One region of the Klebsiella sp. HN106 genome, then DNA from elsewhere that is predicted to be linked to it. Evidence: predicted binding sites of a transcription regulator. Region 1 holds the regulator's gene; each other region holds the start of a gene.

Region 1 (7,812 bases):
GTCAACGAAGAGACAAAGCGTTTCTCCGGCGGCGAGAAGGCGCGCCTGGTGCTGGCGCTGATCGTCTGGCAACGCCCTAACCTGCTGCTGCTTGATGAACCGACCAACCACCTCGATCTCGACATGCGCCAGGCGCTAACTGAAGCGTTAATTGATTTTGAAGGCGCCCTGGTGGTGGTCTCCCACGACCGCCATCTGATTCGTTCCACTACCGACGATCTTTATCTGGTGCACGATAGCAAAGTCGAACCTTTCGACGGCGATCTCGAAGATTACCAGCAGTGGTTGAGCGACTCGCAAAAGCAGGAAAGCCAGGCATCGGAAGAACCGAAAGAAAACGGCAACAGCGCCCAGGCGCGTAAAGATCAGAAACGCCGCGAAGCCGAGCTGCGTACGCAAACCCAGCCGCTGCGTAAAGAGATTATCCGTCTGGAAAAAGAGATGGAGAAGCTCAACGCCCAGCTGGCGCAGGCGGAAGAGAAGCTCGGCGACAGCGGCCTGTACGATCAAAGCCGTAAAGCAGAGCTTACCGAATGTTTACAGCAGCAGGCCAGCGCAAAGTCCGGCCTCGAAGAGTGTGAAATGGCCTGGCTGGATGCGCAGGAACAGCTGGAGCAGATGCTGCAGGAAGGCTAGCGGCAACATGCGCTACAGCGAGGCGGGGAAACCCGCCTGTTTACCTCTCTCTCCGCGGCTTTTTACACGTAACCTGCCTACCGATTAGCCGCAAGACCACATATTGGCTAACCTGCGTACTTCATGCGCGGTATAGTATGGATAAAGATTATTAATTGCTCTGGTGCTATGGTTGATATCACTCCTACAGAAATGACGCCCCCGGAAAACGACTCGCAGCAGTTTCATCCGATGCGCGGCGTAGGTAATCGTCATTTGCAAACCATGTTGCCGCGGCTAATCCGTCGCAAACTCCGTTTCACTCCCCACTGGCAGCGTCTTGAACTGCCGGATGGCGACTTTGTCGATCTGGCCTGGAGTGAAGATCCTTCTCAGGCACGCCATAAACCCAGACTGGTGGTATTTCATGGCCTGGAGGGCAGCCTGCACAGCCCTTACGCACACGGACTTATCCATGCGGCAATGCAGCGCGGCTGGCTGGGCGTGGTGATGCATTTTCGCGGCTGTAGCGGCGAACCCAACCGAAATAACCGCATCTACCATTCGGGCGAAACGGAAGACGGCTCCTGGTTTCTGCGCTGGCTCCAGCGCGAATACGGTTCGGCACCGACCGCAGCGGTAGGTTATTCGCTCGGGGGCAATATGCTGGGCTGCCTGCTGGCAAAAGAAGGCGACGACATTCCGGTCGATGCCGCGGTAATCGTCTCGGCTCCGTTTATGCTGGAAGCCTGTAGCTATCATATGGATAAAGGTTTCTCACGCGTTTATCAGCGCTATTTGCTTAATCTGCTAAAAGCCAACGCCGCACGTAAGCTAAAAGCCTATCCTGGCTCTCTGCCCGTCGATTTACGTCAGCTAAAAAGCATGCGCCGTATCCGCGAATTTGACGACAGCATCACCGCGAGGATCCACGGTTTTGCCGATGCGCTGGACTATTATCGCCAGTGCAGCGCCATGCCGCGCTTAAGCGATATCACGAAGCCCACGCTGATTATTCACGCAAAAGACGACCCTTTTATGGACCATCACTCGATACCGCCGCAGGAACAATTGCCGGCGAATGTCGAGTATCAGCTGACGGAGCACGGCGGGCACGTTGGGTTCGTCGGCGGTACCTTGCGTAAGCCAGAGATGTGGCTTGAAAGACGCATTCCGGATTGGCTAACCCGCTGGTTAGGAGGAAAATTATGATCATACCCTGGCAAGAGCTCGCTCCCGAAACGCTGGATAGCCTGATCGAAAGTTTTGTCTTGCGCGAAGGCACCGATTATGGTGAACATGAACGTTCGCTGGTTGATAAAGTCTCTGATGTAAAACAGCAGCTAAAAAGCGGAGAGGCCGTGCTGGTATGGTCAGAGCTGCACGAGACGGTCAACATCATGCCCCGCAAGCAGTTTCACGGCTAAGGCGGCACACACTATCGTTTATCCAGGGAGTTGTTATGTCTGCCAAACATCCGGTGATTGCCGTCACGGGCTCCAGCGGCGCGGGTACCACAACCACCAGCCTCGCTTTCCGCAAAATCTTCGCCCAGCTGAATCTGCATGCCGCTGAAGTCGAAGGGGATAGCTTTCACCGCTACACCCGCCCGGAAATGGACATGGCGATCCGCAAAGCGCGGGATCAGGGCAAACATATCAGCTACTTCGGCCCAGAGGCCAACGACTTTGGCCTGCTGGAACAGACGTTTTCTGAGTATGGGCTAAGCGGCAAAGGCCAGTCGCGCAAGTATTTACATACCTATGACGAAGCCGTGCCGTGGAACCAGGTTCCGGGGACCTTCACGCCCTGGCAGCCGCTGCCCGAGCCGACTGACGTCCTCTTTTACGAAGGCCTGCACGGCGGCGTCGTGACGCCGCAGCACAACGTCGCAAACCATGTCGACCTTCTGGTCGGCGTGGTGCCCATCGTCAATCTTGAGTGGATCCAGAAGCTTATCCGCGACACCAGCGAACGCGGCCACTCTCGGGAGGCGGTGATGGACTCGGTGGTCCGCTCGATGGAGGACTACATCAACTTTATCACCCCGCAGTTTTCGCGCACCCATCTCAACTTCCAGCGCGTCCCCACGGTGGATACGTCCAATCCCTTTGCGGCCAAAGCCATCCCTTCCCTGGATGAAAGCTTCGTGGTGATTCATTTCCGCAACCTGAAAAATATCGATTTTCCGTGGCTTCTGGCGATGCTTCAGGGTTCGTTTATCTCACATATGAACACGCTGGTGGTACCGGGCGGAAAAATGGGGCTGGCGATGGAGCTGATTATGGCGCCGCTGGTTGAACGGCTGATGGAAGGCAAGAAAATAAGCTAGCTGCGATCGCCCCGGCGGCAACATAACCTACCGGGGTCGGTTCCGTTTATCCTTCGATCACTTCATAAGAGTGAGTAATGTTTACCGCCTTCTCAAGCATCAGCGCCACCGAGCAGTATTTTTCCGCCGACAGGTCAACGGCGCGGGAAACGGCCGCGTCTTTTAACTCCTTACCGGTCACGATAAAGTGCAGATTGATATGGGTAAACAGACGCGGCGCCTCTTCGCGACGCTCCGAGGTCAGCTTAACTTCGCAGTTGGTGACGTTATGACGCCCCTTCTGCAAAATGGAAACCACGTCAATCGCGCTGCACCCGCCTGCCGCCATTAGCACCATTTCCATCGGGCTGGGCGCTTTATCCCCGGAATTACCGTCCATCAGAATCTGGTGGCCAGAAGCCGACTCACCGATGAAGGTTAACCCTTCAACCCACTTCACTCGCGCTTGCATAAATTTAACTCCAGGGCTGTAATTTTCCTGACAGATTACGCGTAGATAACAATTCTCGCAACGGAAGGCGACCTGGGTCATGCTGAAGCGAGACACCAGGAGACATGCGGCGAAAGCTATGCTAAAACAGTCTGGATGCTACAGTAATACATTGATGTACTGCATGTATGCAGAGGAGTTCACATTACAGGCTGCAGAACACTTTCAGCCGGATTCCCAGGTATAGGGATTCAATACGATTGCATGCCCGGATGCCGTGTAGTGTCGGCACCCGGAGATAGCTTATAACAGAGGATAACCGCGCATGGTGCTTGGCAAACCGCAAACAGACCCTACCCTTGAATGGTTCTTGTCTCATTGCCACATTCATAAGTACCCATCAAAGAGCACGCTGATCCACCAGGGTGAAAAAGCAGAAACGTTGTACTACATCGTTAAGGGCTCCGTGGCTGTACTCATCAAGGATGAAGAAGGTAAAGAGATGATCCTCTCTTACCTCAACCAGGGCGATTTCATCGGTGAATTAGGCCTGTTTGAAGAAGGTCAGGAGCGTAGCGCCTGGGTACGTGCGAAAACCGCATGTGAAGTGGCCGAAATCTCCTACAAAAAATTCCGTCAGCTGATCCAGGTTAACCCGGATATCCTGATGCGTCTCTCTTCGCAGATGGCGCGCCGTCTGCAGGTTACGTCGGAAAAAGTGGGCAACCTCGCTTTCCTCGACGTGACTGGTCGTATCGCCCAGACGCTGCTGAACCTGGCAAAACAGCCGGATGCGATGACCCACCCGGACGGTATGCAAATTAAAATTACCCGCCAGGAAATCGGTCAGATTGTCGGATGCTCTCGCGAAACCGTTGGCCGCATCCTGAAAATGCTGGAAGATCAAAACCTGATCTCGGCACACGGTAAAACTATCGTCGTCTACGGTACCCGTTAAGTCGGTAAAACGGCGTATTGCCTGACAATACGCCGTTTTTGTTTTCCCCTCATGTGGCGCAGGCTGATTTACCACCCGGAAGTCAACTATGCACTGCGGCAAACGCTGGTGTTGTGTCTGCCGGTTGCGATAGGGCTTCTGTTCGGTCATCTACAGCAGGGGCTGCTGTTTTCTCTTGTTCCCGCCTGCTGCAACGTTGCCGGGCTGGATACACCGCATAAGCGTTTCTTTAAACGCCTGATTATCGGCGGCTGCCTGTTTGCCGGCAGTAGCCTTATCGTTCAACTCCTTCTGCAGCGAGAAATACCTTTGCCGCTGATCCTCACGGGTCTGGCGCTCATCCTCGGCGTCACGGCCGAAATCAGCTCTCTGCACGCAAGGCTGCTGCCCGCCTCGCTTATCGCGGCTATATTTACGCTCAGTCTCGCGGGCAACATGCCGATCTGGGAGCCGCTGCTGATCTACGCGCTCGGGACGTTATGGTATGGCGTTTTTAACTGGGTCTGGTTCTGGCTTTGGCGCGAACAGCCGCTGCGCGAATCCTTAAGTCTGCTGTATCGCGAGCTGGCCAATTATTGCGAGGCCAAATACAGTCTGCTTACCCAGCATACGGACCCCTCAACATCGTTGCCGCCGCTGCTTAATCGACAGCAAAAGGTGGTAGATCTGATAACCCAGTGCTATCAGCAGATGCATATGTTGGCGGCCAACCAGCGCAGCGATCATAAACGCCTGCTGCGCGCATTCCAGGTTGGACTGGACCTGCAGGAGCATATTTCCGTCAGCCTTCATCAGCCGGAAGAGGTGCAAAAACTGGTGGAGCGCAGCCATGCGGAAGCGGTGATTCGCTGGAACGCGCAAACCGTTGCCGCCCGCCTGCGGGTGCTGGCGGACGATCTCCTTTACCATCGTTATCCTCAGCGCTTTCAGATGGATAAACAGATCGGTGCGCTGGAAAAAATCGCCTGGCAGCATCCCGATAACCCGGTCGGGCAGTTTTGCGCCTGGCATTTCAGCCGTATTGCCCGGGTTCTGCGCACCCAGCGGCCGCTGTACGCGCGTAACCTGATGGCGGATAAAACCCGTCGCCTGCCGCTGCTGCCTGCCCTGAAAAACTATCTGTCGCTTAAGTCGCCGGCCTTACGAAATGCGGCGCGTATCAGCGTGATGCTGAGCGTCGCCAGCCTGATGGGCAGCGCGCTAAACCTGCCAAAACCCTACTGGATCCTGATGACGGTTCTGTTCGTGACGCAAAACGGCTACGGCGCCACCCGAGTACGCATCGTCCACCGGGCTGCAGGAACCATTGCCGGGCTGGTCATTGCCGGACTGACGCTGCACTTTCACGTCCCTGAAGGCTATACGCTGACCGCGATGCTCTTTATCACGCTGTTAAGCTATCTGATTATCCGCAAGAACTACGGCTGGGCGATGGTCGGATTTACGGTAACGGCAGTGTATACCCTGCAGCTACTCACCCTGAACGGCGAACAGTTTATCGTTGCCAGGCTGATTGATACGCTGATTGGCTGCCTGATCGCCTTCGGGGGTATGGTCTGGCTATGGCCGCAATGGCAAAGCGGCCTGCTGCGCAAAAATGCCCACGATGCGCTGGAAGCCGATCAGGATGCTATCAGGCTGATCCTCAGCGACGACCATCAGGCCCCGGCGCTGGCCTATCAGCGAATGCGCGTCAACCAGGCGCATAACGCGCTGTTTAACTCGCTGAATCAGGCAATGCAGGAACCCGGTTTTAACTCGCACTATCTGGAAGATATGAAGCTGTGGGTTACCCACAGCCAGTTTATTGTCGAGCATATCAACGCCATGACCACCCTGGCGCGCGAGCACAATATGCTCACGCCAGATCTGGCGCAACGTTATCTGGAGTCCTGCGAGATTGCGCTCCAGCGCTGCCAGCAGCGGCTGGATTCCGATGGGCCGGGCAGCGCAGGGGATGTGAATATCATGGAGGCGCAGGATGCGGAGGTTCCTCGCGGCCCGCTCAGTACAATGGAGCAGCATCTGCAGCGCATCCTCGGGCATCTGAACACCATGCACACGATTTCATCGGTGGCATGGCGTCAGCGTCCGCATCATGGCATCTGGCTGCGCGCCACTAAGCGCTGAGCACCCGCTCAACAGCCTGGGCAAAGCGCGTCATGCCTTCAGCAATATCGCTATCATCAATCACCAGCGACGGTACAAAGCGCATCACGTCCGGTCCGGCATTGAGCACCATGACACCAGCCTCTGCGGCGGCGTAGAGGAAATCGCGCGCCTTCCCGTGATACTGCGGCTTAAGCTCGGCGCCGATAAGCAGCCCCATGCCGCGGATATCGCTGAACAGATCGAACCGCGCGTCAATTTGCTGAAGGTGCTCAACAAACAGCTCGCGCTTCGCGGTGACGCCGTCCAGCACTTCCGGTGTGTTAATCAGATCGAACGCCGCTCCGCCCACCGCGCAGGCCAGTGGGTTACCGCCGTAGGTCGATCCATGAGAACCGGCGTGGAACGCGCTGGCGATGTCATGGGTGGTCAGCATCGCGCTGATTGGGAAACCGCCGCCCAGCGCCTTGGCGCTGGTCAGAATATCCGGCGTCACGCCATAGTGCATATAAGCAAACAGCGAGCCCGTGCGCCCCATACCGCACTGAACTTCATCAAAGACCAGCAAAGCCTGATGCTGGTCGCACAGATCGCGCAAGCCTTGCAGAAATTCCGGCGTCGCTGCGGTCACGCCGCCTTCTCCCTGAATCGGCTCGACCACCACCGCGCAGGTATGATCGTCCATCACGGCTTTCACCGCGTGTAAATCGTTAAACGGCACGTGAACGATATCGGCCGGTTTAGGCCCAAAACCATCGGAATATTTCGGCTGCCCGCCAACGGAGACGGTAAACAGCGATCGACCGTGGAATGCGTTATGGAAGGCAATAATTTTGGTTTTGTACGGACTATGGCGAGTGACGGTATAGTGGCGCGCCAGCTTAAAAGCCGTTTCGTTGGCTTCGGTTCCGGAGTTCATAAACACGACGCGATCGGCGAACGTCGCATCAACCAGCTTACGCCCCAGGCGCAGGGCCGGTTCGTTGGTAAAAACGTTGCTGGTATGCCACAGCTTTTCACCCTGTTCATGGAGTGCCGCCACCAGCGCCGGATGGCAATGTCCGAGCGCAGTCACGGCAATACCCCCGGCGAAATCAACGTACTCTTTCCCCTGCTGATCCCATACCCGGCTTCCTTTGCCCTTCACCGGAATAAATTCCGCCGGTGCATAAATTGGCAAAATAACCTCATCGAATGTCGCGCGGGTGATCGCCGGTTGTTCAGTTGCCATGTCGTGCCCATCCCTCTTCGTTATGCGATAGTGATTATGATAATCTAATCACAAAATATGCATAAAAAATCAACCCATGGCAACTACAAATCACCGATTGAAGAAGTTTGCCAGCAGCTGGTGGCCCTGTTCGCTGA
Region 2 (7,812 bases), on a different contig from region 1:
GATTGAGATGGAAGCGCACCGGCTGGATAGCATGATCAACGACCTGCTGGTGATGTCGCGCAATCAGGCGAAAACCGCGCTGGTCAGCGAGACGGTGAAAGCCAACCAGCTGTGGGGCGAGGTGCTGGATAACGCCGCCTTTGAAGCCGAACAGATGGGGAAATCGTTCACCGTCGAGTATCCGCCGGGGCCCTGGCCGCTGTACGGTAACCCCAATGCGCTGGAAAGCGCGCTGGAGAATATCGTGCGTAACGCGCTGCGCTACTCGCATACCAAAATTTCGGTAAGCTTCTCGGTGGATAAAGATGGCATCACGGTTAACGTCGATGATGACGGCCCGGGCGTAAGTCCGGAGGATCGCGAGCAGATTTTCCGTCCGTTCTACCGTACCGATGAGGCGCGCGATCGCGAGTCTGGCGGTACCGGGCTGGGGCTGGCGATTGTCGAAGCGGCAATCCAGCAGCATCGCGGTTGGGTGAAAGCCGACGACAGCCCGCTGGGCGGCTTGCGCTTAACCCTGTGGCTGCCGCTGTACAAGCGTACCTGACTCCCCCGGCCTGCGCTTCGCCAGGCCGGGTTCGAAACGGGTAGCCCGGATAAGGCGCAACGCGCCGCCATCCGGGAACGCGCACGGAAGCGCTATTTCCCCCACAATCTCCGCGAATTATTTTCGATCTTCCCGCTCAGGCGCCGTTTCTGCATGGTACGGCTCCAGCTTACCGACAGCCCCGCCGCTGATAGCAGGCGGTGATACTGTTCGTCATCGAACGGCATTTGCCAGGCAATAGCTCCCGCCTCGTGAACGCTAACGTCGCTGAGGCGGGAAACCAGCGCCAGCGGCGCATCGCCGGACACTCGTCCGCCCGCCACTACCCGATACAGCCAGCCGGTTTTGCCGCTATTCTGCATAAGCTGCGCCATGTCGCTGACGGCAAAATGGTAGTTAAGCTTGAAGCACGGCGATCGCGGCTGCGTCACCTGAATCAGCGCCTCTCCCCAGCGGAAGATATCGCCAATATAGACATTTTTTTCCGTCAGCCCTTCGGTCGAGAGATTTTCGCCAAACGCCGGGGCGCAGAAAAGATCCGCCTGCTGCGGAAGTTCACGGGCCCAGTGGGCATAGTGTTCACGGGGATAGTGGCACAGCGCGCGGTCCGGCCCGCCGTGAATTTTCTTCTCCGCCTGCTCATCGCCCTCCAGCCCCAAATCGCCGAGGGTCAGTTCACCGTCGATCTGAATTTTACCGATGGCGCTTGGACGGCTGCCGTCGTAATCCCTTACCTTGCCCACAAAGACATTCACCGGATAGTGCATCGCTGCTCCTTTGCTGCGGATATAAAAAAAGCGAGTCATCAGACTCGCTTCTCGCTCAGCACAATGCAACCTTATTTTTTGGCGGCAAAACGCGCTGCGGCTTCGTCCCAGTTCACCACGTCCCAGAACGCTTTAATGTAGTCCGGACGACGGTTCTGGAATTTCAGGTAGTAAGCGTGTTCCCATACGTCCAGGCCCAGAATCGGGAAGCCGGAAGCGCCGGAGATTGCTTCGCCCATCAGCGGGGAGTCCTGGTTAGCGGTAGAAACCACCGCCAGCTTGTCGCCTTTCAGCACCAGCCACGCCCAGCCGGAGCCGAAACGGGTAGCAGCCGCTTTTTCAAATTCCGCTTTAAAGTTGTCAACGGAACCGAAATCACGCTCGATAGCCGCTTTCAGGTCGCCCTGCAGGGTGGTACCTGTTTTCAGGCCTTTCCAGAACAGGCTGTGGTTAGCGTGGCCGCCGGCGTTGTTACGCAGCACGGTTTTTTTGTCTGCCGGCAGCTGATCCAGTTTGGTAATCAGCTCTTCTGCGGACAGGTTCGCGAATTCAGGCAGGCTTTCCAGCGCTGCGTTGGCATTATTAACGTAGGTCTGGTGGTGTTTAGTGTGATGGATTTCCATCGTCTGCTTGTCAAAATGCGGTTCCAGGGCGTCATAAGCGTACGGCAGGGCAGGCAGTGTATAACTCATAATCATCTCCATTATTGTCGAGCGGCGGAAAGTGTTAATGCCGCGTAAGCAGTTGGTTCATTATAGTTAATTAAATGATATTGAAAACGCTTATCAATGCCGTATTTTTAATAAGGTTATAACAAGGGGGAATAGATGTAGTTTTGTGATACAGAACAACTAATTAAGTTTTTGGTTGCCAGGTTCCGCCTTCTGGTGGCAACAGCTTAAAGGCGGAAAAACTGACCGATTTTTACACTCATCGGGTCGGAAGAAGATTTATCCGATAAAAAATAGATGAGGATAAAATCAATGAATCACGCGATTACGATGGGTATTTTTTGGCATTTGATAGGTGCAGCCAGTGCAGCCTGTTTCTATGCCCCGTTCAAGAAAGTTAAACATTGGTCCTGGGAAACAATGTGGTCAATCGGCGGGATCGTCTCCTGGCTGATCCTCCCCTGGGCCATCAGCGCCATGCTGCTGCCCGACTTCTGGGCCTATTACGGTTCTTTTAACGCCTCCACGCTTCTGCCCGTTTTCCTGTTCGGCGCCATGTGGGGCATCGGTAATATTAACTACGGCCTGACGATGCGCTATCTCGGCATGTCGATGGGGATCGGCATCGCCATTGGTATTACGTTGATTGTCGGTACGCTCATGACCCCGATTCTCAATGGTCAGTTTGATGTTCTCATTAACACTAAAGGCGGCCAGATGACGCTGCTCGGCGTGCTGGTTGCGGTGATTGGCGTGGGCATCGTCACCCGGGCAGGCCAGTTGAAAGAACGCAAAATGGGCATCAAGGCCGAAGACTTCAATCTGAAAAAGGGCCTGCTGCTGGCGGTGATGTGCGGCATCTTCTCCGCAGGTATGTCGTTCGCCATGAACGCCGCCAAGCCGATGCACGAAGCCGCCGCCGCGCTCGGCGTCGACCCGCTTTACACCGCGCTGCCAAGCTATGTGGTGATCATGGGCGGCGGCGCGCTGGTTAACCTCGGCTTCTGCTTTATCCGGCTGGCAAAAGTGAAGAATTTGTCGATAAAAGCCGACTTCTCGCTGGCAAAACCGCTCATTATCAGCAATATCCTGCTTTCCGCGTTAGGCGGCCTGATGTGGTATCTCCAGTTCTTCTTCTACGCCTGGGGCCACGCCAGCATCCCGGCGCAGTACGACTACATGAGCTGGATGCTGCATATGAGCTTCTATGTGCTGTGCGGCGGGCTTGTAGGCCTGATCCTCAAAGAGTGGAACAACGCCGGTCGTCGTCCTGTGGGCGTCCTCAGCCTCGGCTGCGTGGTGATTATCATCGCCGCCAATATCGTCGGTCTGGGAATGGCGAACTAGCGTCGTCAGGCGGCGGCGCGACTGCGCTGCCGCCACTGCCCCGGCGTCATGCCTATCTCGCGGTTAAACACCACCGAAAAGTAATTACTGTCTTCAAACCCGCACTGCATCGCCACTTCGCCAATCAGCCGTTCGGTATGCTGCAGCAGATACTGCGCGTGGCAAATACGCAGCTGGCGCAGGTAGTGGTTGATAGTCATCCCCGTCTGCTGACGAAACTGCTGGCGCAGCGCGCGCTCGCTGCACCCTTCCCGCTCGCAAAAACGGTCAAGAAAGAAGGGACGATTGAGGCTGCCCGCCAGCTCGGTGAGCAGCTTATCGAGCAGCGCTTCGCTTTGAGTTGCCGCCAGATTATCGGTGGCGTAGCGATAGCGCTGAAGAATAAGCACCAGCTGCGCAAACAGCAGTTCGGCCATATTATTGGCCTGGGCATCACTGCGGCTGCTCTCATGCTCCAGCTGGGTAATCACCTGTCTGACCTGGGCCATGCCGCTGCTGCCAATCCTCCAGTGCGGAACCCACGGGGTGCCGAACAGGCCCGGAATGTGCGCCGCCCAGTCAAAGTTAAGCCGCAGCCGATCCGGGCAATAAATGACGTTTTGCAGGACGAGATCGTTTACCGAGGCGTAGGAGTGCTTATCTTCCGCGCGGATATAGAACAGATCGCCGCGGGTAATGCGCCACGGGCGATCGTTAAGAACGTGCAGGCCGTTTCCCCGCCACACCAGCACCAGTTCGCAGAACTCATGGGTGTGCTCGGCGAAGACGTTTTGCGGATAGCGATCCGCTACCGCCACCGCCTGAGCGGGGGAGGCAAAAAATTCATCTTTGCGAAGAATCAGCTGACCTGCCACGACATCAACTCCGAACATAAATAACGTTTCATTATTCGCGTTTATGTCTGCTAAAACGTTGACTGCTCTCCCGTTACTGAAGAATGGCGTCGCGCCCCTGGCGAATATCGCGCGGAGACCAGTCAAATTCACGGCGAAAAAGCGTCGAAAAGTGGTTACTGTCGCCGAATCCGCAGCGATAGGCGATATCGGTCACGCTGTCATCGCTGTGGCGCAGCAGATGGCGCGCTTTCATCAACCGCACCCGATTCAGGTAGCGCTGCGGCGTCAGTCCGGTTTGCTGTTTTAACTGACGATGCAGAGTTCGCAAAGAGAGCGAAAACCGCGCCGCCACCTCTTCCCAGCAGATATCTTCGGCAAAATGATCTTCCAGCCAGGCCATTAAATGGTTGAGCCGCGCGTCATTGTTGGCTGCGCCTTCGGCGAGGCTGCTTTTACGCAGGTGCACCAGCAGCTGCATAAATAAAATCTCGCGGCTGGCGATGGCGTGCATATCCGCATCCGCGCCAACGTTCTCCATCTGCTCCACAATCTGCCGCACCTGCTGCAATGCATTCTGATTCACCCGCCAGTGTGAGAGATAGTTCCCCTCCTGCTCCTGCGGTAACAGTTCGTTCAGGCCGGACAAAAAGCGAAATGCGTCCGGCGCGCGATAGAGCACATTAGTCAGGCATAAATTATCCGTGTGCTCGTAGAGATGACGATCGTGATCGCGGATAAAGCACACCGATCCGCCGCTGATGGTATAGGGCTGGCCGTTGAAAACGTGAATCCCGGTGCCGTGCTCCACAATAACAATCTCATGAAAATCATGATGATGCTCAGGAAAAGCGGATTGCGGGAGCCGCGGCTCAATGGCGACAGCTGAAACGCCGGACTTAAAGAAATCCACACTGTGCAACATAGTCATAGCCGCTCCTCGAAATGAGAAAAGTTATCAATCAGTGGAGCAAATAGTAATTAAGGGGCGGCGATCCGGCCTTCAATTTTTGACCGCAAAATTCGTAAAGCCTGCCGCTTTTTCAAGAAATGGCGGGAAAGATCGGGAACTGCGGACAACATCACATCCCTCCATCCAGCGCAGATAAAACGAAACTGTGACCTCTCTCACGGTCACCTTTGCTTTCTTGCCAGCGGCCAATTTTCCCTGTCAGTAACAAGAAGGTGAGCCTGAGGCGACTTTTTTAGACTGCATGCAATGATTTTCACAAGGATCTTCCCATGAGTTTTCGTCATTGTGTCGCCGTTGATTTAGGCGCCTCCAGCGGGCGGGTGATGCTCGCCGGTTATCAACCCGGGCAGCAAACGCTGGCGCTGCGTGAAATTCACCGTTTTACCAATAGCCTGCAGAAGGTGGATGGTTTCGACTGCTGGGATCTCGATAGCCTGGAAGGGGAAATTCGCCGCGGTCTGGAGAAGGTCTGCGAACAGGGCATCCTGATCGACAGCATCGGCATCGATACCTGGGGCGTGGATTATGTCCTGCTGGATAAAGCGGGCCAGCGCGTCGGCCTGCCGGTTTCCTATCGCGATTCTCGTACCCAGGGGCTGATGCGCCATGCCGAAGAGCAGCTGGGCCGGGCGGAGATCTACCGCCGCAGCGGCATTCAGTTTCTGCCGTTTAACACCCTTTACCAGCTCCGCGCGCTGGTTGAACAACAGCCGGAACTGGTCAGCCAGGCCGCGCATGCGCTGCTGATCCCGGACTACTTTAGCTTCCGCCTGACTGGCAACATGAACTGGGAGTACACCAACGCCACCACCACGCAACTGGTCAACATTAACAGCGATAACTGGGATGAAGAGCTGCTGAACTGGAGCGGCGCGCCGCGCGAATGGTTCGGTACGCCGACGCACCCCGGCAACGTTATCGGCCACTGGATATGTCCGCAGGGCAATAACATCCCGGTGGTCGCCGTCGCCAGTCACGATACCGCCAGCGCGGTTATCGCCTCGCCGCTGGCCAGCAAAAACGCCGCGTATCTCTCTTCCGGCACCTGGTCGCTGATGGGCTTTGAAAGCAAAACCCCCTGCACCAGCGATGCGGCGCTAAAGGCCAATATCACCAACGAAGGCGGGGCCGAAGGCCGCTATCGGGTACTGAAAAATATTATGGGTCTTTGGCTGCTGCAGCGGGTGCTCAAGGAGCAAAACGTCAGCGACCTGCCGGCGCTGATCGCACGCACCGCTGCGCTTCCGGCCTGCCGCTGCGTTATCGACTGTAACGATGACCGCTTTATCAACCCGGACAACATGAGCGCGGAAATCCAGGCCGCCTGCCGCGAATCCGGGCAGCCGGTTCCTGCCGGCGACGCCGAGCTGGCCCGCTGCATTTTCGACAGCCTGGCGCTGCTCTACGCTCGGGTGCTTAACGAACTGGCGGCGCTGCGCGGTCAGCCGTTCAGCCAGCTGCATATTGTCGGCGGCGGCTGCCAGAACGAACTGCTCAATCAGCTTTGCGCCGACGCCTGCGGCATCACCGTGGTCGCTGGCCCGGTTGAGGCCTCCACCCTGGGCAATATCGGCATTCAGCTGATGACCCTGGACGAGCTGCACAACGTCGATGAATTCCGTCAGGTCGTGCGGCAAAACTACGCCCTCACCACCTTTACCCCCAATCATGAAAGTGAAATTGCCCGCTTTAGCGCGCAGTTTCAGCCACAACAGACCAAGGAGCTTTGCGCATGACCACTCAACTTGAACAAGCCTGGGAAATTGCCAAACAGCGCTACGCCAGCGTCGGCGTGGATGTCGAGGAGGCCTTGCGCCAGCTGGACCGCCTGCCCGTTTCCATGCACTGCTGGCAAGGCGATGACGTCGTCGGTTTCGAAAACCCGGAAGGAAGCCTGACCGGCGGTATTCAGGCCACCGGCAACTACCCGGGGAAAGCGCGTAACGCCAGCGAGCTGCGCGCCGACCTTGAGCAGGCGTTGAGCCTGATCCCCGGGCCAAAACGCCTGAACCTGCACGCCCTCTATCTGGAATCCGACGCGCCGGTAGCGCGTAATGAAATTAAGCCAGAGCACTTTAAAAACTGGGTTGAGTGGGCGAAAGCCAACAAGCTGGGGCTGGATTTTAACCCCTCCTGCTTCTCGCATCCGCTGAGCGCTGATGGCTTTACGCTGTCGCACGCCAACGATGAAATCCGCCAGTTCTGGATCGATCACTGCAAGGCCAGCCGCCGCATTTCCGCTTACTTCGGCGAGCAGCTGGGCACGCCGTCGGTGATGAATATCTGGATCCCGGACGGCATGAAGGATATTACCGTTGACCGCTTCGCGCCGCGCCAGCGCCTGCTGAACGCGCTTGATGAAGTGATCAGCGAGAAGCTGGACCCGGCGCACCATATTGACGCCGTAGAGAGCAAACTGTTCGGTATCGGCGCGGAAAGCTACACCGTCGGTTCCAATGAGTTCTATATGGGCTACGCCACCAGCCGCCAGACTGCCCTGTGCCTGGATGCCGGCCACTTCCATCCGACGGAGGTCATCTCCGATAAGATTTCCGCCGCCATGCTCTATATCCCGCGTCTGCTGCTGCACGTAAGCCGTCCGGTACGCTGGGACAGCGACCACGTGGTGCTGCTGGATGATGAAACCCAGGCCATCGCCAGCGAAATCATCCGC
Region 3 (7,812 bases), on a different contig from region 1:
ATAGTTTCATGATTTCCTCAATACGTCTTTTTTGCAGGCGGTTAACAACAGTTGTTCAACGGGAGCAGGTAGCGCGACTCGCCCGGCACGTTAGTAATACGATACTGGTGCGGCGGAACATCGAAATAGTTTTTGAAAGTCCGCGTCAGCGTTTGCTGCGACTCAAAGCCATAGCGCTCGGCCAGGTATAAGATAGGCTCGTTGCTCTGCTTCAGCTTCTGCGCAATCTCGGTCAGCTTACGGCTGCGGATATATTGTCCCAGCGAGTGACCGGTCTCTTTCTTGAACATTCTTTGCAGGTGCCACTTGGAGTAACCTGAGCGCTCTGAAACCTTCTCCAGCGACAGGGGCGATTCCAGGTTATCCTCGATCCACGACAAAATACTATGGATAGTGATGGCGTCGTTATTGCGTCTGGACATCATCTTACCTCTTCTTATTACGACAGAACTTTTTTGAGCAGGCACTCAAGAGTGGCCACTTCATCCGTCGACAGATTTTTTGTTAGTTCCTGGTGCAATTTCTGACCCACAACCTGATGACACTGCTCACAAAGGGCTGCGCCGTCTGGCGTTAGCTGCACCAGTACGCCACGCTTGTCAGTCGGGTTGGGTAACCGTTCAATCCAGCCTTTACAGACCAGGCGGTCAAGCATGCGCGTCATGGCGCCCGGATCGACGGAAAGGACGGTTTTCAGCTCAACGGGGGTAATACACACTTCGCAACGAATGGAACAGAGCACCCGAAACTGGGTGGACGTAATATCCATCGGTGAGAGGTAGTCGTTGAGCAGGCGATCTTTTTTCTGGTTAACCATCTGGATCAAGCGTCCGAGGGGGATCATTTCGTTAAACAGGTCGCTTGTACTTTTCACGATGGTTGCCCAGGCAATGACTTAGTTGCGGGAGATATTATTGCCTAGGCAAATATAAGTCAACCTGATGAATAAGCCGATGCCACGATTTGCTAAAACGGATAGTTGTGATGCAGGTCACTCTATTTGGCGCGGTTGTCTTATGATTTATTGCATGATGGATACATTCTGCCGGGAACTCGCGCTACTCTGACAACCGACGCTATACTCGGCGCGCGTCATTTTTTGATAATCCAATATTTACAGGACTTTAACTCACTATGATGGATCTTTTTAAAGCGATAGGCCTGGGACTGGTTGTGATCCTACCGCTGGCAAACCCGCTGACTACCGTGGCGCTGTTCCTTGGCCTGGCCGGAAACATGAATAACGCCGAGCGTAACCGGCAGTCGCTGATGGCCTCGGTCTACGTGTTCGCTATCCTGATGGTCGCGTGGTACGCCGGGCAGGTGGTGATGAACACCTTTGGCATATCGATTCCCGGACTGCGTATCGCCGGGGGGCTGATTGTCGCCTTTATCGGCTTCCGGATGCTGTTTCCGCAGCAAAAGGCCCATGATTCGATGGAAGCTAAGCTCAAATCGGAAGAGCTCGAAGATGAACCGACGGCCAATATTGCCTTCGTTCCCCTGGCGATGCCGAGCACCGCAGGGCCGGGGACGATCGCGATGATTATCAGCTCGGCGTCGACGGTGAAGCACGGCGCAAACTTCCCGGAGTGGGTTGTGCTGGCGGCGCCGCCGATTACTTTTGCGCTAGTCGGCATTATTCTGTGGGGCTGCCTGCGCAGCTCCGGAGCGATTATGCGTCTGGTCGGGAAGGGCGGTATCGAGGCGATTTCCCGCCTGATGGGCTTCCTGCTGGTCTGTATGGGCGTGCAATTCATCATCAACGGCGTGTTGGAGATTATTTCGACCTATCACGCCTGACGACTTTGCATCGACAGGAAAAATAAAAAAGCCTGCCGTTTTGCAACCGGCAGGCTTTTTTTAGTCGAACGATCAGGAGTGATGCGGCTGATGGTCGTCCAGCGAGATCGGCCAGCGGCGGAAAATCATCACCGCCCACATTAACGCGACGACGGCCGGGATCGCGCCGACATAGCCAATCGACGCCATCGACAGATGGGTACTGACCTGACTGCCCACCAGCGCGCCAGCGCCGATGCCGATATTAAAGATCCCCGAAAACAGCGACATCGCCACGTCGGTTGCATCCGGCGCCAGCGCCAGCACTTTAACCTGCATACCAAGCCCGATAATCATGATCGCCACGCCCCAGAAGACGCTCAGCAGCATCAGGTGGTTAGCGTTGTGCGAGGCGGGCAGCAGCAGTAGCAGACACGCCAGCAGCAGGCCAATCGCCGCATTGATTAATCCGGAAGCATGCAGGTTGCCGAGCTTACCAAACAGAATGCTGCCGACGATACCCGCGCCGCCCAGCGTCAGCAGCAGCACGGTCGCGAAGTTGCCGCTCAGGCCGGCGACCGTCTGAACGAACGGTTCAATATAGCTATAGGCGGTATAGTGCGCGGTCACCACAATCACCGTCAGTAAATAAATACTCAGCAGCGCAGGGCGGCGGAACAGCACCGGTAGGCTTTTCAGCGAACCTGAATGCTCGCTCGGCAGCCTGGGCAGCAGCTTGATCAGGCATACCATGGTGATCAGCGCTCCCAGGCCAATAACCAGGAAGGTGGTGCGCCAGCCAAAGTACTGCCCGACGATACGGCCGATCGGGATACCGAAAACCATCGCCAACGCGGTACCGGTAGCAATCAGGCTCAGCGCCTGCGCCCGTTTACCGGCTGGCGCCATACGAATCGCCAGCGCTGAAGTAATCGACCAGAATACCGCGTGGGCAAAAGCGATACCGATACGGCTGATCACCAGCACGTTAAAGTTCCATGCCAGGAACGACAGCACGTGGCTGGCGATAAACAGAATAAACAGGCCAACCAGCAGACGACGGCGCTCCATCTTGCTGGTCAACAGCATAAAGGGCAGCGACATCAGCGCGACGACCCAGGCGTAGATCGTCAGCATAATCCCCACCTGCGCCGTTTCCATGCCGAAGCTGTCAGCAATGTCCGACAGCAGGCCAACGGGCGCAAATTCGGTGGTATTAAAAATAAATGCCGCAATCGCAAGCGTGACTACGCGCAGCCACGCGACCTTGCGTGAAACCGTATTTGTCATCATAAGTTCAGGGCTGGTTACAAAGAGGAAAGAAGTGGCACGATCTTAAAACGATCGCTGCCTAAAACACAACCATTTTGTGATCTGAGTCTCATTTTTGTTTGAAGGAAATACCTGAACCTAACGGATTAATTTTCTTATAAAAGGTGTGCAATTATCCCGTTTATGTCATGTTATCGATAAGTAAAGAAGATGAAGGGACCGAACGATGCAGGAAATTAATTTTTATCTGGTCGATGCGTTCAGCGACCATAGCTTTGGCGGCAACGCAGCGGCGGTTTGCCCGCTCACCGAATGGCTGCCGGACGAAACGTTGCTGAAAATGGCGCAACAGCATAATCAGTCGGAGACGGCGTTTTTCGTCCGCACCGATGAAGGATACGAGCTGCGCTGGTTTACCACGCTGGATGAGATCAACCTTTGCGGCCATGCGACGCTGGCGGCATCGCACGTGATTTTTGAATATTTCGATCACCCGTCATCAACGATTGTCTTTAGCACCCGTTTTGTTGGCGAGCTTCGCGTCACGCGCAGCGGCGACTGGCTGACCCTGGATTTCCCGGCCTGGGCGACGACCGCCGTTGAGCAGCCGCCTGCGGAACTGCTGGCCGGGCTCGGACTGCGCGAAGCGCAGGAGATACGCGTGGCGCGCGATTATCTGGTGATTCTGGCCAACCGCCAGCAGGTGGAAGCCGTGCGCCCGGATATGCAGAGACTCCAGCGCCTCGGTAAAATGATCTGTATCAGCGCGGCGGATGAAGAGTATGACTTTGTCAGTCGTTTCTTCTGCCCGGGCGAGGCGGTGGCGGAAGATCCGGTGACCGGTTCGACCCACAGCATGCTGATTCCCTACTGGGGCGAAAAGCTCGGCAAAACGGAGATGCAGGCGCGGCAGGTTTCGGCCCGCGGCGGCGATCTGCGCTGCCAGTGGCGGGGCGAGCGGGTTCTGATCGGCGGTCAGGCGACGACCTATTTAATCGGCACGATTACGCTGCGTTAAGGAGGCCGGGTGAAGGAAATCCCTTTTTATCTGGTGGCGGCTTTCAGCGACCAGCCTTTTGCCGGCAATCCGGCGGCGGTATGCCTGCTTAAAGAGTGGCTGCCGGATGCGCTGCTGCTCAACATGGCGCAGCAGCACAACCAGTCGGAAACCGCGTTCGTGGTGCCAGAAAGCGATGGTTTTGCGCTTCGCTGGTTTACCACCCGCAACGAGGTCAATCTCTGCGGCCACGCTACGCTTGCCAGCGCGCACGTGATATTTCATCACCTGGATTATCCTGACGCGGTCATTCACTTCGCGACCGCTTCCGGTCGCCTGACCGTGAGCCGTGAAGGCGAGTGGCTGACGCTGGATTTCCCGGCGGGAGAAACGCAGGAGGGTGAGCCGCCCGCCGCGATGCTCTCCGCGCTGGGTATTGATAGCTATCTGCACGCGCGTAAGGGACGCGCATGGCTTATCGAGCTGGCCTCTCGCGACCTGCTAGAAGCCCTGCGGCCGAATATTACCGCGATGATCCCGGGTGAGCATAAAGTTACCGTTACCGCCGCAGGCAGCGGCGAATATGACTTCGTCAGCCGCTTTTTCTCCCCGGGAGAAGCGGTGTGGGAAGATCCGGTAACCGGTTCTGCGCATACCATGTTGATCCCCTACTGGCGTGCGAAGCTGGGCAAAACCCGGATGCTGGCGCGGCAGGTTTCCGCGCGCGGCGGTGATATTCGCTGCGAGCTAAAGGGCGAGCGGGTATTAATGAGCGGCCAGGCGGTAACCTATTTAAATGGCGTAATCACGCTACGTGAAATAACGTCAGGCGAGTACGAAAAATAAAAAGGGATCGGCAATAAACCTGCCGATCCCTTATCCATCCCCGCGTGTTGGGCAAACGTCTCCTGCGTACTCCACGAAAAACCAGAGCCACTATCGGGTCAGACCAGAACAGATTGAAGAGAAAACTACATCGGGAATATCACAATCGCGCCGACGCACAGTGCCAGAATCCGTATTAAGTACATCGGCACCGAGAATATCCAGAATTCCGGTAATTTATATTTCCCCATTCCCAGAATCATTGCCGGCATACCGTCAATCGGCATATAGCCACCGTTCCAGCCAGAAATGACCACCGCAATCGCGGCTGCGGTAGGGTTGAGGCCGAGGCTGGTACAGGCGGCGATCGCGATCGGCGCGAAGATATACACCGAGCCCATGTTCGACCCGGTAAAGGTTGAGCAGGTGCTGGTCAGTAGCGCAAAGATAAAAATAAACACGAAGGGCGATACGTTTGCGCCGAGCACGCCCGCCACCGCATCGCCGACCATTGCCGTGAAGCCCGTGCCTGCCAGCGCATCGGCAACGCCGATCACCCCAGCCATCATCAGGATAACCGGCGCGCCCATATGATCGCGAACCTCTTTGAAGTCGACAACGTTAATCATCATCACGAAGGCGGCGGCGAGACCCGGTACGACATAGGCGATATTGCCTAACTGATTCATCAGCATCATACCCACGACGCTGAACGCAAAGGCGCCAACGGTGCAATACTCTTTCCACGCGGGCAGCACCACGGCTTCCTCTTCGCGTACCGCCATCGCTTCCTCGGAGGCATCGGCGATCGGGTGATCGGGTAAAAAGCGATACGCAACCAGGCACCAGGCCAAAAAGGCCAGCGACATCACCAGATTGACCAGAGCAAATTTCACCATTGAAATCTCCTCGTTGAAACCGGCGGTTTGCAGTACCGTGGCGGTGACGCCAAACAGCAGCGCGACGTTAACCGGGAACAGAGGATGATTGGTGGCGAATCCCAGCGGCATCATCAGCTTTGAGGTCGGCAGCTTCTTGCTGTAGGGGATGGTCGAAACCAGTGACAGAATCAGCACGTAGTAGCCGGTTGAACCGGTACCCGCCAGGCTGGCGCCAATCATGACAATCACCAGTAGCAGCGCGTAGCTTTTATAGCTGCCTTTATTTACCAGATTAACCATCGCCGATTTTACGTTACCGATCAGCCGCGTTTTCTGCAGCGCCGCCATCACCACCATAAAGCCGGCGATCATAATGACGCTTGAGTTAACAAACCCGGCAAAGGCCTGCTGAACGTTGGAGAGCCCTGTCACAACCAATAGCAGACAGGCGAGCAGCGGCGGTGCGCCAAACGCCATTTTGTCTGACATAATAAGAACTATCATTAGCACCAGAATGCCCAGCGCCAGAATCATTTCCATTGTCATTGTTATTTCTCCTTCTTATTTACCCTTCCAGCATGTCGCTCGGCACTTTAAATACGGCTTTGCGTACCGTTGACGGCACGTCTACCGCGCACAGCGCCTGATGGGGTTCGCCGGGCAGAAATATCGCAAAATCACCGGGATACAGGGTGATGGATACCGGCAACGGGCTATCGCGGGCGATAAACAGATCCGGTTTGCGCTCTTCATCGCTATCCTGCGCGACGCAGAGCATTCCGGCGTTAATCACCTCGCAGCCCGCCAGCATCACCTGAATATCGGCCCACTGATGGTGATATTCGGTGTGCCGCTGGGCGGTCGGCTGGGTATGCGCTTCGCCGATATTGCAATACCAGCGACAGTTTTCCGGCTGCCAGCGGCCGTCCGGCCTGCCGCTCAGCGCCGCTAGCGTGGCTTGCGGAAGGGAGAGGATCTGCCGCAGCGCCGGGGGAAGCCCTGCCAGCGGCAGGGCGTTAAGGTTGCCGACGATCATCGTGCGGACTCCTTCACCCACTCGGGCGAAACGTGCACGTATTTAATCGCCTGGCGGAACCAGGTGTAGGCAATGTGCAGCGTGCCGTCCGCCCCTTGTTTGATACTCGGGTAGGAGAACTCGCGATTGCGCTTATCCAGCGAGTTATTGGTCATGCAGTAGCCGTCGCCTTCATCGAGGTTGCGCTGCCATGGCCAGGTTTTACCGCCGTCGGCGGAGATGGCTACGGTCATCGGCGCGCGCGGCGCTCCCCAGAAGGCCGAACGCCCGCTGGTCACTTCCGGCTCTTTACGGCTGTTATCGCCATCGTCGATTTCGTCGTAAAGCGATGCCCGGCGTTCCCGCGCGCCGGCGGCGCTCATGTGGTTAAAGACCAGCGCCAGTTCGCCGCTGGCGAGGGTAGTCACCTGAATAGATGAGTTGTTATTGGGCAGTTCAGTCGGTTCCGGCACTGACCAGCTTTCGCCGTTATCGACGGACTGACTGTAGTAGATATTGTCGGCCCAACGGCTGCGGAACAGCGCAACCAGCGTGCCGCCCGGCAGCGCGGTGATGTTCATATGTACGCAGCCCAGGCTTTGCGGGACTTCGACGTCGCGCCAGGTTTTGCCGCAATCGGAGGAGATTTTGACGGCGCTGATATCGTCGTTGCCAACCCATTTTTCACCCGGTTGAGTGCGGCAGTAGAAGACCGGCAGCAGCCAGTTGCCGTTGTCGAGGACGGTGATCGGCTGGCGAATAAAGGTGCCGGGCTTATCGAGCAGGGTGGCAATCTCGCCCCAGGTTTGACCCAGATCCGTTGACTGGCGATAGCGCACGATGGCGGTATCCTGGTTGCCGGAGATCTGCGCGGTCCACAGCAGCCATAGCACGTTATCCGGCGCCAGAAACAGCACCGGGTTTTGCTCGGAACGGCTGGCGTCATCAGACAATTTGACCGCATCGCTCCACTGGCGGCTCCCGGGCAGCAGACGCGATCCCCAAACGGAGATGTCGGCAACGCCTTCCTGGGTACCGCC

The links. Region 1 encodes CRP, which controls carbon source genes, mostly activating them, when cyclic AMP is high. Its sites were predicted from a motif close to ATGTGANNNNNNTCACAT; they were not measured.
Region 2: a site for CRP is predicted at 5,236-5,253, ahead of rhaS (HTH-type transcriptional activator RhaS). Genes of this name have one in related genera too.
Region 3: a site for CRP is predicted at 3,150-3,167, ahead of ACSIPU_RS02385 (sugar transporter). Genes of this name have one in related genera too.

The regions. Positions count from the first base shown of each region.
Region 1 is NZ_JBLURD010000011.1:164,231-172,042, reverse strand. It holds gene ACSIPU_RS22135 (ABC transporter ATP-binding protein) at 1-636, shown strand, start outside; gene ACSIPU_RS22130 (hydrolase) at 829-1,827, shown strand; gene ACSIPU_RS22125 (YheU family protein) at 1,824-2,042, shown strand; gene ACSIPU_RS22120 (phosphoribulokinase) at 2,078-2,947, shown strand; gene ACSIPU_RS22115 (OsmC family protein) at 2,994-3,398, opposite strand; gene crp (cAMP-activated global transcriptional regulator CRP) at 3,703-4,335, shown strand; gene ACSIPU_RS22105 (YccS/YhfK family putative transporter) at 4,387-6,465, shown strand; gene argD (bifunctional acetylornithine/succinyldiaminopimelate transaminase) at 6,455-7,675, opposite strand; gene pabA (aminodeoxychorismate synthase component 2) at 7,766-7,812, opposite strand, start outside.
Region 2 is NZ_JBLURD010000015.1:46,231-54,042, forward strand. It holds gene cpxA (envelope stress sensor histidine kinase CpxA) at 1-547, shown strand, start outside; gene yiiM (6-hydroxyaminopurine reductase) at 640-1,314, opposite strand; gene sodA (superoxide dismutase [Mn]) at 1,386-2,006, opposite strand; gene rhaT (L-rhamnose/proton symporter RhaT) at 2,298-3,332, shown strand; gene rhaR (HTH-type transcriptional activator RhaR) at 3,338-4,186, opposite strand; gene rhaS (HTH-type transcriptional activator RhaS) at 4,260-5,096, opposite strand; gene rhaB (rhamnulokinase) at 5,408-6,874, shown strand; gene rhaA (L-rhamnose isomerase) at 6,871-7,812, shown strand, end outside.
Region 3 is NZ_JBLURD010000001.1:510,963-518,774, reverse strand. It holds gene marB (multiple antibiotic resistance protein MarB) at 1-10, opposite strand, end outside; gene marA (MDR efflux pump AcrAB transcriptional activator MarA) at 42-422, opposite strand; gene marR (multiple antibiotic resistance transcriptional regulator MarR) at 440-874, opposite strand; gene ACSIPU_RS02390 (MarC family NAAT transporter) at 1,135-1,803, shown strand; gene ACSIPU_RS02385 (sugar transporter) at 1,876-3,075, opposite strand; gene ACSIPU_RS02380 (PhzF family phenazine biosynthesis protein) at 3,281-4,072, shown strand; gene ACSIPU_RS02375 (PhzF family phenazine biosynthesis protein) at 4,082-4,897, shown strand; gene ACSIPU_RS02370 (SLC13 family permease) at 5,023-6,303, opposite strand; gene ACSIPU_RS02365 (YhcH/YjgK/YiaL family protein) at 6,323-6,793, opposite strand; gene ACSIPU_RS02360 (sialidase family protein) at 6,790-7,812, opposite strand, start outside.